Regions from separate parts of the Citrobacter meridianamericanus genome, predicted to be linked through region 1. Evidence: riboswitches for the same ligand, from Rfam matches in the RefSeq annotation. Region 1 holds a riboswitch; the other holds the start of a gene.
What was found. Region 1 has a riboswitch for thiamine pyrophosphate ahead of thiB (thiamine ABC transporter substrate binding subunit). Riboswitches for the same ligand answer to the same signal wherever they lie in the genome.

Region 1 (5,279 bases):
ACCACAGGTGATCAACGTGAGATAATGGCGATTGAAGGCAAACAGCAGCGCGTTGCCAATCGCCATCAGGCAGCAGAACATGATCAGCTTACGCCGATCGCCCTGGCTGTCGGATCGTTTCGCGAGGCCAAGGCTGACGACGATCCCGACAATCGCATTGACGGTGTAAAACAGCCCGACCCAAAATGGCTGCACTCCGACTTCACGGCTCAGGAACAGACTCAGAGTGGGTGCCTGCAATGCCCCCGCCACGCCCATCATAAAAGCGACCAGCATAAATGCCGCGTAAACGCCGTTGAGGCGCCGTCCCATGGTCATAATCCAGAGCATATCTTTCCTTTTAAGCGCAGCTGAAACGAAAAAAGCCAGCAGATAATACCTGCTGGCGCGGCGATTAACACCAATACTCAGTCACACATGATGTCTGCAATTTCCAATTCAGGAGTCAGATGTCATCTCCCACTGCATCAGCTCTTCGAGCATCTTTAAGCGCTGCGGTGCGCTCAGGCAAGCCAACCAGGACGATTTTTCTGTCGTGGTAAAGTACTTCAACCAGAACTGACGCATAGATGACCCCTTCGTTGTCTCATCGCTTCATCGGAATCTATTATTGGCTTAATATAGGGATTATAAAATTGCTGAGTTTTCCGCAGGAGTTCCCCTTTTATGTCTTCTGGTCGTTTGCAACAACAGTTCATCCGTCTGTGGCAATGCTGTGACGGCAAAACGCAAGACACGACGCTGAACGAGCTGGCGGAACTGCTAAGCTGCTCGCGCCGCCATATGCGTACGCTGCTTAATACCATGCAAGATCGCGGCTGGTTAACGTGGGAAGCTGAAGTTGGACGAGGTAAACGCTCGCGACTGACATTCCTCTATACCGGGCTGGCGCTCCAGCAGCAGCGCGCGGAAGACCTACTGGAACAGGATCGCATCGATCAACTGGTGCAACTGGTCGGTGACAAAACGGCCGTACGGCAAATGCTGGTCTCCCATCTGGGTCGCAGCTTTCGCCAGGGTCGGCATATCATGCGCGTTCTCTATTATCGCCCCATGCACAACCTGCTGCCCGGCACGGCATTACGCCGCTCCGAAACCCATATCGCCCGGCAAATCTTCAGCGCCTTAATTCGGGTAAATGAGGAAAATGGGGAACTGGAAGCGGACATTGCCCATCACTGGCAGCAAATTTCACCTTTACACTGGCGATTTTTCCTGCGTCCGGGGATCCATTTTCATCATGGCCGCGAACTGGAAATGGCAGATGTTATCGCCTCACTGATGCGCATTAACAGCCTGCCGCTGTACTCACACATCACGCAGATCGTCTCTCCCACGGCCTGGACGCTGGATATCCATCTGGCCCAGCCAGACCGCTGGCTTCCCTGGCTATTGGGGCAGGTCCCCGCCATGATCCTGCCGCGAGAATGGGAAACGCTAAACAACTTCTCCAGTCACCCGATTGGTACCGGTCCGTATGCGGTAATACGAAACACCAATAACCAACTGAAAATTCATGCATTTGATGATTACTTTGGCTACCGGGCCCTGATCGACGAAGTTAACGTTTGGGTATTACCTGACATCGGCGAAGAGCCAGGCGGCGGTTTGACGCTACAAGGTCCCACCGAGGATGAAAAGGCGATCGAAAGCCGCCTCGAAGAAGGTTGCTACTACCTGCTGTTTGATGCGCGTAGCCACCGTGGAGCTAACCAGGAGGTCCGCGAATGGGTAAGCCGCATTCTCTCGCCGACCAATTTAATCTGCCACGCCGACGAACAGTACCAGCGACTGTGGTTTCCCGCGTATGGTTTACTCCCCCGCTGGCATCACGCAAAACCCGGCCATGGTGAAAAACCCGCCGGGCTGGAAACGCTGACGATCACCTACTATCGCGATCACATCGAACATCGGATTATTGCGCAGATCATGAAGACGTTGCTGGCGCAGCATCAGGTGCAGTTGACTATTCAGGAGATCGACTACGATCAATGGCATGCAGGAGAAATCGTCAGCGATATCTGGCTTAACAGCGCCAACTTTACCCTACCGCTCGACTTCTCACTGTTCGCCCATTTGTGCGAAGTCCCGTTACTGCAAAACTGTATCTCGCGTGACTGGGAAAACGATGCGGCCCGCTGGCGAACGGGCGAAATGAGCCTGGCTGCATGGTGCCAACAGCTGCTCGCCACAAAGGCCATTGTGCCGTTAATCCACCACTGGCTGATCATTCAGGGGCAGCGCAGTATGCGCGGACTGCGTATGAATACTCTCGGCTGGTTTGATTTTAAATCGGCGTGGTTTGCTCCGCCGGATCCTTAATTGCTGCTAAGCAACAAAATCATTACACTAACGCCGTTCTCAACGGGGTGCTAAATAAAAACATACACAAAATCATTCGATCTGCGTATGGGCTGAGAGATACCCGTCGAACCTGATCCGGATAATGCCGGCGAAGGGATTTGAGGCTTATCTCAAGTCCTTTGCCACCCAACTCTTGAGGTGCAAAGTGTTTAAAAAATGTCTTCCGCTTTTACTGCTGTGCGCAGCGCCTGTCTTCGCCAAACCTGTACTGACCGTCTATACCTACGACTCGTTCGCTGCTGACTGGGGGCCGGGTCCGACAATCAAAAAAGCGTTTGAAGCTGACTGCAACTGTGAATTGAAACTGGTCGCGCTGGAAGATGGCGTTTCGCTGCTTAACCGCCTGCGCATGGAAGGAAAAAACAGCAAAGCCGACGTTGTGCTGGGCCTGGATAACAATCTTCTGGAAGCCGCTACACAAACTAACCTGTTCGCCAAAAGTGGCGTAGCAAGTGACGCCGTTAACGTGCCCGGTGGCTGGAAAAACGATACCTTCGTTCCGTTTGACTACGGTTATTTCGCCTTCGTTTATGATAAAAACAAGCTGACGAATCCGCCTAAAAGCCTGAAGGAACTGGTTGAAAGCGACCAAAAATGGCGCGTCATTTATCAGGATCCGCGTACCAGCACGCCGGGGCTGGGTCTGCTGCTATGGATGCAGAAAGTCTATGGCGATAAAGCGCCAGAGGCCTGGCAGAAACTGGCGGCAAAAACCGTCACCGTCACCAAGGGCTGGAGTGAAGCCTACGGCCTGTTCCTGAAAGGTGAAAGCGATCTGGTACTCAGCTATACCACCTCTCCGGCTTATCACATCATCGCCGAGAAAAAAGACAACTACGCCGCCGCTAACTTTAGCGAAGGCCATTATTTGCAGGTGGAAGTCGCCGCGCGTACTGCGGCCAGCAAGCAGCCGGAACTGGCCGAGAAGTTCCTCAAGTTTATGGTGTCTACGGCATTCCAGAATGCGATTCCAACCGGCAACTGGATGTATCCGGTGACGCAGGTCGCCCTACCGTCAGGATTTGAGCAATTGGAAAAACCAGCCACTGCGCTCGAATTTACCCCGCAGCAGGTTGCGGCTCAACGTCAGGCATGGATTAGCGAATGGCAACGCGCCGTCAGCCGTTAATTCCCGGCTGGCTGGTTCCAGGGCTTACCGCCGCCACGCTGATGGTGACCGTGGCCCTGGCCGCGTTTCTGGCGCTGTGGTTTAACGCCCCGCAGGGAGAGTGGTCCTCGCTGTGGCAAGATGACTACCTGTGGCATGTGGTGCGCTTTTCTTTCTGGCAGGCTTTTCTATCCGCTGTGTTGTCGGTTATCCCGGCGATTTTCCTTGCCCGGGCGCTCTATCGTCGCCGTTTTCCAGGACGTCTGGCGCTGCTGCGCCTGTGCGCCATGACGTTAATCCTGCCGGTGCTGGTCGCGGTATTCGGTATTCTTAGCGTCTATGGTCGTCAGGGCTGGTTGGCCTCGCTCTGGCATGCCTTAGGGCTGGAATGGACCTTTTCGCCTTACGGTTTGCAGGGCATTCTGCTGGCGCACGTCTTTTTCAATCTGCCGATGGCCAGCCGTCTGCTGTTGCAGTCGCTGGAGAATATTCCCGGCGAACAGCGACAGTTAGCCGCTCAACTCGGGATGCGCGGCTGGCATTTCTTCCGTTTTGTTGAATGGCCGTGGCTTCGTCGGCAAATCCTTCCCGTCGCAGCGCTCATCTTTATGCTGTGCTTCGCCAGCTTCGCCACCGTTCTGTCGCTGGGCGGCGGGCCACAGGCCACCACTATCGAACTGGCTATCTATCAGGCGCTGAATTTTGATTACGATCCTGCCCGCGCCGCCATGCTGGCGTTGATCCAGATGCTGTGTTGTTTAGCGCTGGTGCTACTCAGCCAACGCCTGAGCCGTGCTATTGCGCCGGGCACCACACTGGTTCAGGGCTGGCGCGATCCAGACGATCGTTTGCACAGCCGTCTGGCCGACTCGCTGCTGATTATTCTGGCCCTGCTGCTGTTGCTACCGCCGCTGCTGGCGGTGATTGTCGATGGTCTTAACCGTCAGGTACTGGATGTGCTTACGCAGCCAGCACTATGGCAGGCGTTGGGAACCTCACTGCGCATCGCGCTGGCGGCAGGTGCGTTGTGCGTCATACTCACCATGATGCTGTTATGGAGTAGTCGTGAACTGCGTGCCCGCCAACAGATGCTGGCAGGACAAATGCTGGAGCTGAGCGGCATGATGATCCTCGCTATGCCAGGCATCGTGCTGGCAACCGGCTTCTTTCTGCTGCTCAATAATACTGTTGGGCTCCCCGAATCCGCTGACGGCATTGTCATTTTTACCAATGCACTCATGGCGATCCCCTACGCATTGAAGGTGCTGGAAAACCCAATGCGTGACGTGACCGCGCGTTACAGTATGTTGTGCCAGTCGTTAGGAATCGAGGGATGGTCGCGCCTGAAAATGGTTGAACTTCGCGCCCTGAAGCGCCCGCTGGCGCAGGCGATGGCATTTGCCTGTGTGCTGTCGATTGGTGATTTTGGCGTAGTGGCGTTATTTGGCAACGAGGATTTCCGCACCCTGCCGTTTTATTTATATCAGCAGATTGGATCTTATCGCAGTCAGGATGGCGCGGTGACGGCGTTTTTGCTGCTGATCCTGTGCTTTACACTGTTTACTGTTATTGAGAAATTGCCGGGGCGAAATGTTAAAACTGATTGATATCACATGGCTTTATCACCATTTGCCAATGCGCTTTACGTTGTCAATCGCGCGCGGTGAGCAGGTAGCGATACTCGGGCCAAGCGGCGCCGGGAAAAGCACGCTGCTGAATCTGATAGCCGGCTTTCTCACGCCAGCCAGCGGCACCATGATGATTGCAGGTGAAGATCACACCACCACACCGCCCTCTCGTCGCCCCG
Region 2 (5,279 bases), 540 kb from region 1:
GTGCCTGGCGGGGGAAGCAGCGGTAAATTATCGTAGCGATACCAGTTCGCCTCCAGCAGTTCTTTCGGGTCGATAACAATCTCCCCGCTATCATACTCTGCCATAAATGCGGTCATCAAAGACTGTGGGAACGGCCACGGCTGAGAAGTGACATAGCGCAGGTTTTTAACCTTAATGCCGCTCTCTTCCATGACTTCACGCGCCACCGCCTGTTCAAGGGTCTCACCCACTTCGACAAAGCCCGCCAGCACGGTATGCACGCCGTTGCGATGGCGAACATGTTGGGCGAGCAAGATAGCGTCGTCACGGCGGATAGCGACGATAATGCAGGGGGCAATTTGCGGGTAGTAGCGTTCCCGGCAGTGGCTGCACAGCATCGCCCATTCCGTTTTACTCGGGTGCATCGTGTGCCCACAGTAGCCGCAGAATTTATGCGAGCGGTAAAACTCAGCCAGCTGTACGCCGCGTCCGGCCAGTTGAAACAGGCCAACATCCTGGTCTATAACCTGGCGCACCGACCCCATATCGTGTCGACGTTGCTGCTGCACCAGCCAGACCGTTTCCCCTTCCCATTCGCCGATAGAAAGTGCGCGCTGCCCGGTCAGATCAAAACGTGCCGCGTCACCGTGAGGCAGTTCACCATGCGGCAACCATAACTTTTGCTCATGACTGACAATCCACCAGCCGCTATCTAATTTTTCAATTATACGATCCATATCTCTTGCGCAACCTTTGCTTCACAGGCATGTTGTTTACATTATTTTTACATTTACGGGTGAGCAGTTCTTAAACACCATCTTGCGGAGTCAATCATGTTAAACCAGCTGGAAAGCCTGACGGAGCACGTCGGAGGAAGTAATAAACTGGTTGATCGCTGGCTACATGTACGTAAGCACCTGCTCGTGGCTTACTACAATCTGGTTGGCATTAAGCCTGGCAAAGAATCGTACATGCGGCTCAATGAAAAGGCGCTGGATGATTTTTGTCAGAGCCTGGTCGATTACCTCTCCACCGGACACTTCAGTATTTATGAACGTATTCTCCATAAATTGGAAGGGAACGGGCAGCTTTTAAAAGCGACAAAAATTTGGCCGCTGCTGGAAGCCAACACACAACAGATCATGGACTACTATGACACCAGTCTGGAGACCGCCATTGATCATGATAACTTCCTTGAATTTCAACAGGCTTTATCAGATATCGGCGAGGCGCTGGAAGCCAGGTTCGTACTCGAAGATAAGCTGATCATGCTGGTATTTGATGCGATGCACGAGAGTGGCACTCTCAAACGTCCTGCTTGAGATTTGTCGCATTAACGCGTAATTTACATTCATTACCTCTTTACTGAGGTTACTTCTTGTCGGAGTGCTTATTTTCCACAACAGCATGAGTGGAAAAGGCTGAGACCGTTAATTCGGGATCCGCGGAACCTGATCAGGTTAAAACCTGCGAAGGGAACAAGAGTCAATCTGCAATAGCATCGCCCCCGGGCGAGCTTATCTCTTGCTTCATCCGTCGTCTGACAAGCCATATCCTTACTTTTATTTGGAATGAGCTATGTCTGCCACTACTAAACCATCACGCCGCGAACAGCGCGCTCAAGCCCAACACTTTATCGATACCCTGGAAGGGACCGCCTTTCCGAACTCAAAACGCATCTACATCACCGGCTCGCAGGCGGATATCCGCGTCCCTATGCGCGAAATCCAACTTAGCCCGACGCTGATTGGCGGCAGCAAAGACAATCCGCAATTTGAAGATAACGAAGCCGTACCGGTGTACGACACCTCCGGGCCGTATGGCGATCCTGACGTGGCGATTAACGTCCAGCTGGGGCTGGCGAAACTGCGCCAGCCGTGGATTGTGGCGCGTAACGATAGCGAAGAATTAGACGACCGTAGCTCCGCTTACACCAAAGAGCGCCTGGCCGACGATGGCCTGGACGAGCTACGTTTCAGCGGCCTGCTGACGCCAAAGCGCGCCAAAACCGGTAAGCGCGTGACCCAACTGCATTACGCCCGTCAGGGGATTGTCACGCCGGAAATGGAGTTTATCGCTATCCGTGAAAACATGGGGCGCGAGCGTATTCGTAGTGAAGTGCTGCGCCACCAGCATCCGGGGATGAACTTTGGCGCTCGCCTGCCGGAAAATATCACTCCGGAATTCGTGCGTGATGAAGTCGCTGCAGGCCGGGCGATTATTCCTGCTAACATCAACCACCCGGAATCCGAACCGATGATCATCGGCCGCAACTTCCTGGTAAAGGTGAACGCCAACATCGGTAACTCGGCGGTCACCTCCTCTATCGAAGAAGAGGTCGAAAAGCTGGTATGGTCAACCCGCTGGGGAGCAGATACGGTGATGGACCTCTCCACCGGTCGCTATATTCACGAAACCCGCGAGTGGATCCTGCGTAATAGCCCGGTGCCGATAGGCACCGTACCGATCTACCAGGCGCTGGAGAAGGTCAATGGGATCGCCGAAGATCTCACCTGGGAAGCATTCCGCGATACGTTGCTGGAACAAGCCGAACAGGGCGTCGACTACTTCACCATTCACGCGGGCGTGCTGCTGCGCTACGTGCCGATGACCGCTAAACGCCTGACCGGAATTGTCTCGCGCGGCGGCTCAATCATGGCGAAATGGTGCCTCTCCCATCACAAAGAGAACTTCCTGTTTGAACATTTCCGTGAGATTTGCGAAATCTGCGCCGCCTACGACGTTTCACTCTCTCTTGGCGATGGTCTGCGTCCGGGTTCGATTCAGGATGCCAACGACGAAGCGCAGTTCGCCGAACTGCATACGCTGGGCGAGCTGACCAAAATCGCCTGGGAATACGACGTGCAGGTGATGCTCGAAGGCCCAGGGCATGTACCGATGCAGATGATCCAGCGCAACATGACCGAAGAACTGGAACACTGCCACGAGGCGCCGTTCTACACCTTAGGGCCGCTCACCACCGACATCGCGCCGGGCTATGACCACTTCACCTCCGGCATTGGCGCGGCGATGATCGGCTGGTTTGGCTGCGCGATGCTGTGCTACGTCACACCAAAAGAACATCTCGGTTTACCGAACAAAGAAGATGTGAAACAGGGGCTGATCACCTACAAGATCGCCGCTCACGCCGCTGACCTCGCCAAAGGGCATCCGGGCGCGCAGATCCGCGATAACGCGATGTCGAAAGCACGCTTCGAATTCCGCTGGGAAGATCAGTTTAACCTCGCGCTCGACCCATTCACCGCCCGCGCTTATCACGATGAAACCCTGCCGCAGGAGTCCGGTAAGGTCGCTCACTTCTGCTCCATGTGTGGGCCGAAGTTCTGCTCGATGAAAATCAGCCAGGAAGTGCGTGATTACGCCGCCGCGCAAACCATTGAATTGGGGATGGCGGATATGTCGGAAAACTTCCGCGCCAAAGGCGGCGAAATCTACCTTAAAAAAGAGGAGGCGTAATGTACCAGCCTGATTTCCCGACCGTGCCGTTCCGCCTCGGGCTTTATCCGGTGGTGGATAGCGTGGCATGGATTGAGCGTCTACTGGAGGCGGGCGTGCGCACGATCCAGTTGCGTATCAAAGATAAACGCGATGAAGAGGTGGAAGCGGATGTTATCGCTGCCATCGCGCTGGGGCGTCGTTATGACGCCCGCCTGTTTATCAACGACTACTGGCGGCTGGCGATTAAGCACAACGCCTACGGCGTGCATTTGGGCCAGGAAGATCTCGAAACTACCGATCTGCAGGCCATTCAGGCGGCGGGCTTACGCCTGGGGGTTTCCACCCACGATGATATGGAGATAGACGTCGCACTGGCCGCTAAGCCTTCTTACATCGCACTCGGCCACGTTTTCCCCACGCAAACCAAGCAGATGCCTTCCGCTCCGCAGGGGCTGACACAGCTGGCAGGTCATATTGCGCGTCTGGCCGACTATCCAACCGTCGCCATCGGCGGCATCAGTCTGGAACGTGCGCCCGCGGTGCTGGCAACCGGCGTCGGCAGCATTGCCGTGGTCAGCGCTATCACCCTTGCGGCCGACTGGCAGGTAGCCACGGCGCAGCTGCTCGACATAGCAGGAGTCGGCGATGAATGACCGCGACTTTATGCGCTACAGCCGCCAGATTCTGCTTGGCGATATCGCGATTGAGGGCCAGCAAAAGTTGCTCGACAGCCATGTGCTGATTGTCGGTTTAGGCGGGCTTGGTTCGCCTGCCGCGTTGTATCTGGCGGGAGCAGGTGTCGGCACGCTGACGTTGGCGGACGATGACGACGTTCATCTGAGCAATCTGCAACGGCAAATATTGTTCACCACCGACGACATTGCTCGCCCAAAAGCACAGGCGGCAGAACGCCACCTGGCACGTCTTAACCCGGACAGCGAGCTGGTCGTCCTTGAACAGCGACTGACGGGTGAGGCGCTGCGGCATGCGGTTGCGCGGGCCGACGTGGTGCTCGACTGTACCGACAACATGGCCACGCGTCAGGAAATTAACGCCGCCTGCGTGGCGCTGAATACGCCTTTGGTTACCGCCAGCGCCGTGGGTTTCGGCGGCCAGTTGATGGTACTCACCCCGCCGTGGGAACAAGGCTGTTACCGCTGCCTGTGGCCGGATGATGTCGAACCTGAACGCAACTGCCGTACCGCCGGTATCATCGGCCCGGTTGTCGGCGTGATGGGCACCTTGCAGGCGCTGGAAGCCATCAAACTGCTTAGCGGCATTGCGACGCCCAGCGGCGAGTTACGCCTTTTTGACGGTAAAACCAGCCAGTGGCGCAGCCTTGCGCTGCGTCGGGCCAATGGCTGCCAGGTATGCGGAGGGCAACATGCAGATTCAGTTCAATGATGAGCCGATGCAGTGCGCCGAGGGACAAACCGTCAGCGGGCTGCTCACCGAGCTTAATCAGCTCAAACCGGGCGCGGCGCTGGCGCTCAATCAGCAGATTCTGCCGCGCGAGCAGTGGCAGCAGCATATCATGCAGGAAGGCGACCAGATCCTGCTTTTTCAGGTTATTGCAGGGGGTTGATATGTTACGTATTGCCGACAAAACGTTTGATTCACATCTGTTCACCGGTACCGGAAAATTTGCCTCATCACAGCTGATGGTCGAGGCGATTCGCGCCTCCGGCAGCCAGCTGGTGACGCTGGCGATGAAGCGCGTGGATTTGCGCCAGCATAACGATGCCATTCTGGCCCCACTTATCGACGCGGGCGTGACGCTGCTGCCTAACACCTCCGGAGCGAAAACCGCTGAAGAAGCTATTTTCGCCGCCCAACTGGCG

Region 2: another riboswitch for thiamine pyrophosphate. It lies ahead of thiC (phosphomethylpyrimidine synthase ThiC); the one in region 1 lies ahead of thiB (thiamine ABC transporter substrate binding subunit).

What each region holds. Positions count from the first base shown of each region.
Region 1 covers NZ_CP101036.1:4,445,402-4,450,680, forward strand. Annotated here, with positions in the region: gene NMD08_RS21680 (sugar efflux transporter) at 1-330, opposite strand, end outside; gene sgrT (glucose uptake inhibitor SgrT) at 439-567, opposite strand; gene sgrR (HTH-type transcriptional regulator SgrR) at 667-2,322, shown strand; TPP riboswitch at 2,356-2,479, shown strand; gene thiB (thiamine ABC transporter substrate binding subunit) at 2,510-3,493, shown strand; gene thiP (thiamine/thiamine pyrophosphate ABC transporter permease ThiP) at 3,469-5,079, shown strand; gene thiQ (thiamine ABC transporter ATP-binding protein ThiQ) at 5,063-5,279, shown strand, end outside.
Region 2 covers NZ_CP101036.1:4,985,336-4,990,614, forward strand. Annotated here, with positions in the region: gene nudC (NAD(+) diphosphatase) at 1-716, opposite strand, end outside; gene rsd (sigma D regulator) at 813-1,301, shown strand; TPP riboswitch at 1,352-1,474, shown strand; gene thiC (phosphomethylpyrimidine synthase ThiC) at 1,558-3,456, shown strand; gene thiE (thiamine phosphate synthase) at 3,456-4,091, shown strand; gene NMD08_RS24240 (HesA/MoeB/ThiF family protein) at 4,084-4,842, shown strand; gene thiS (sulfur carrier protein ThiS) at 4,823-5,023, shown strand; gene thiG (thiazole synthase) at 5,025-5,279, shown strand, end outside.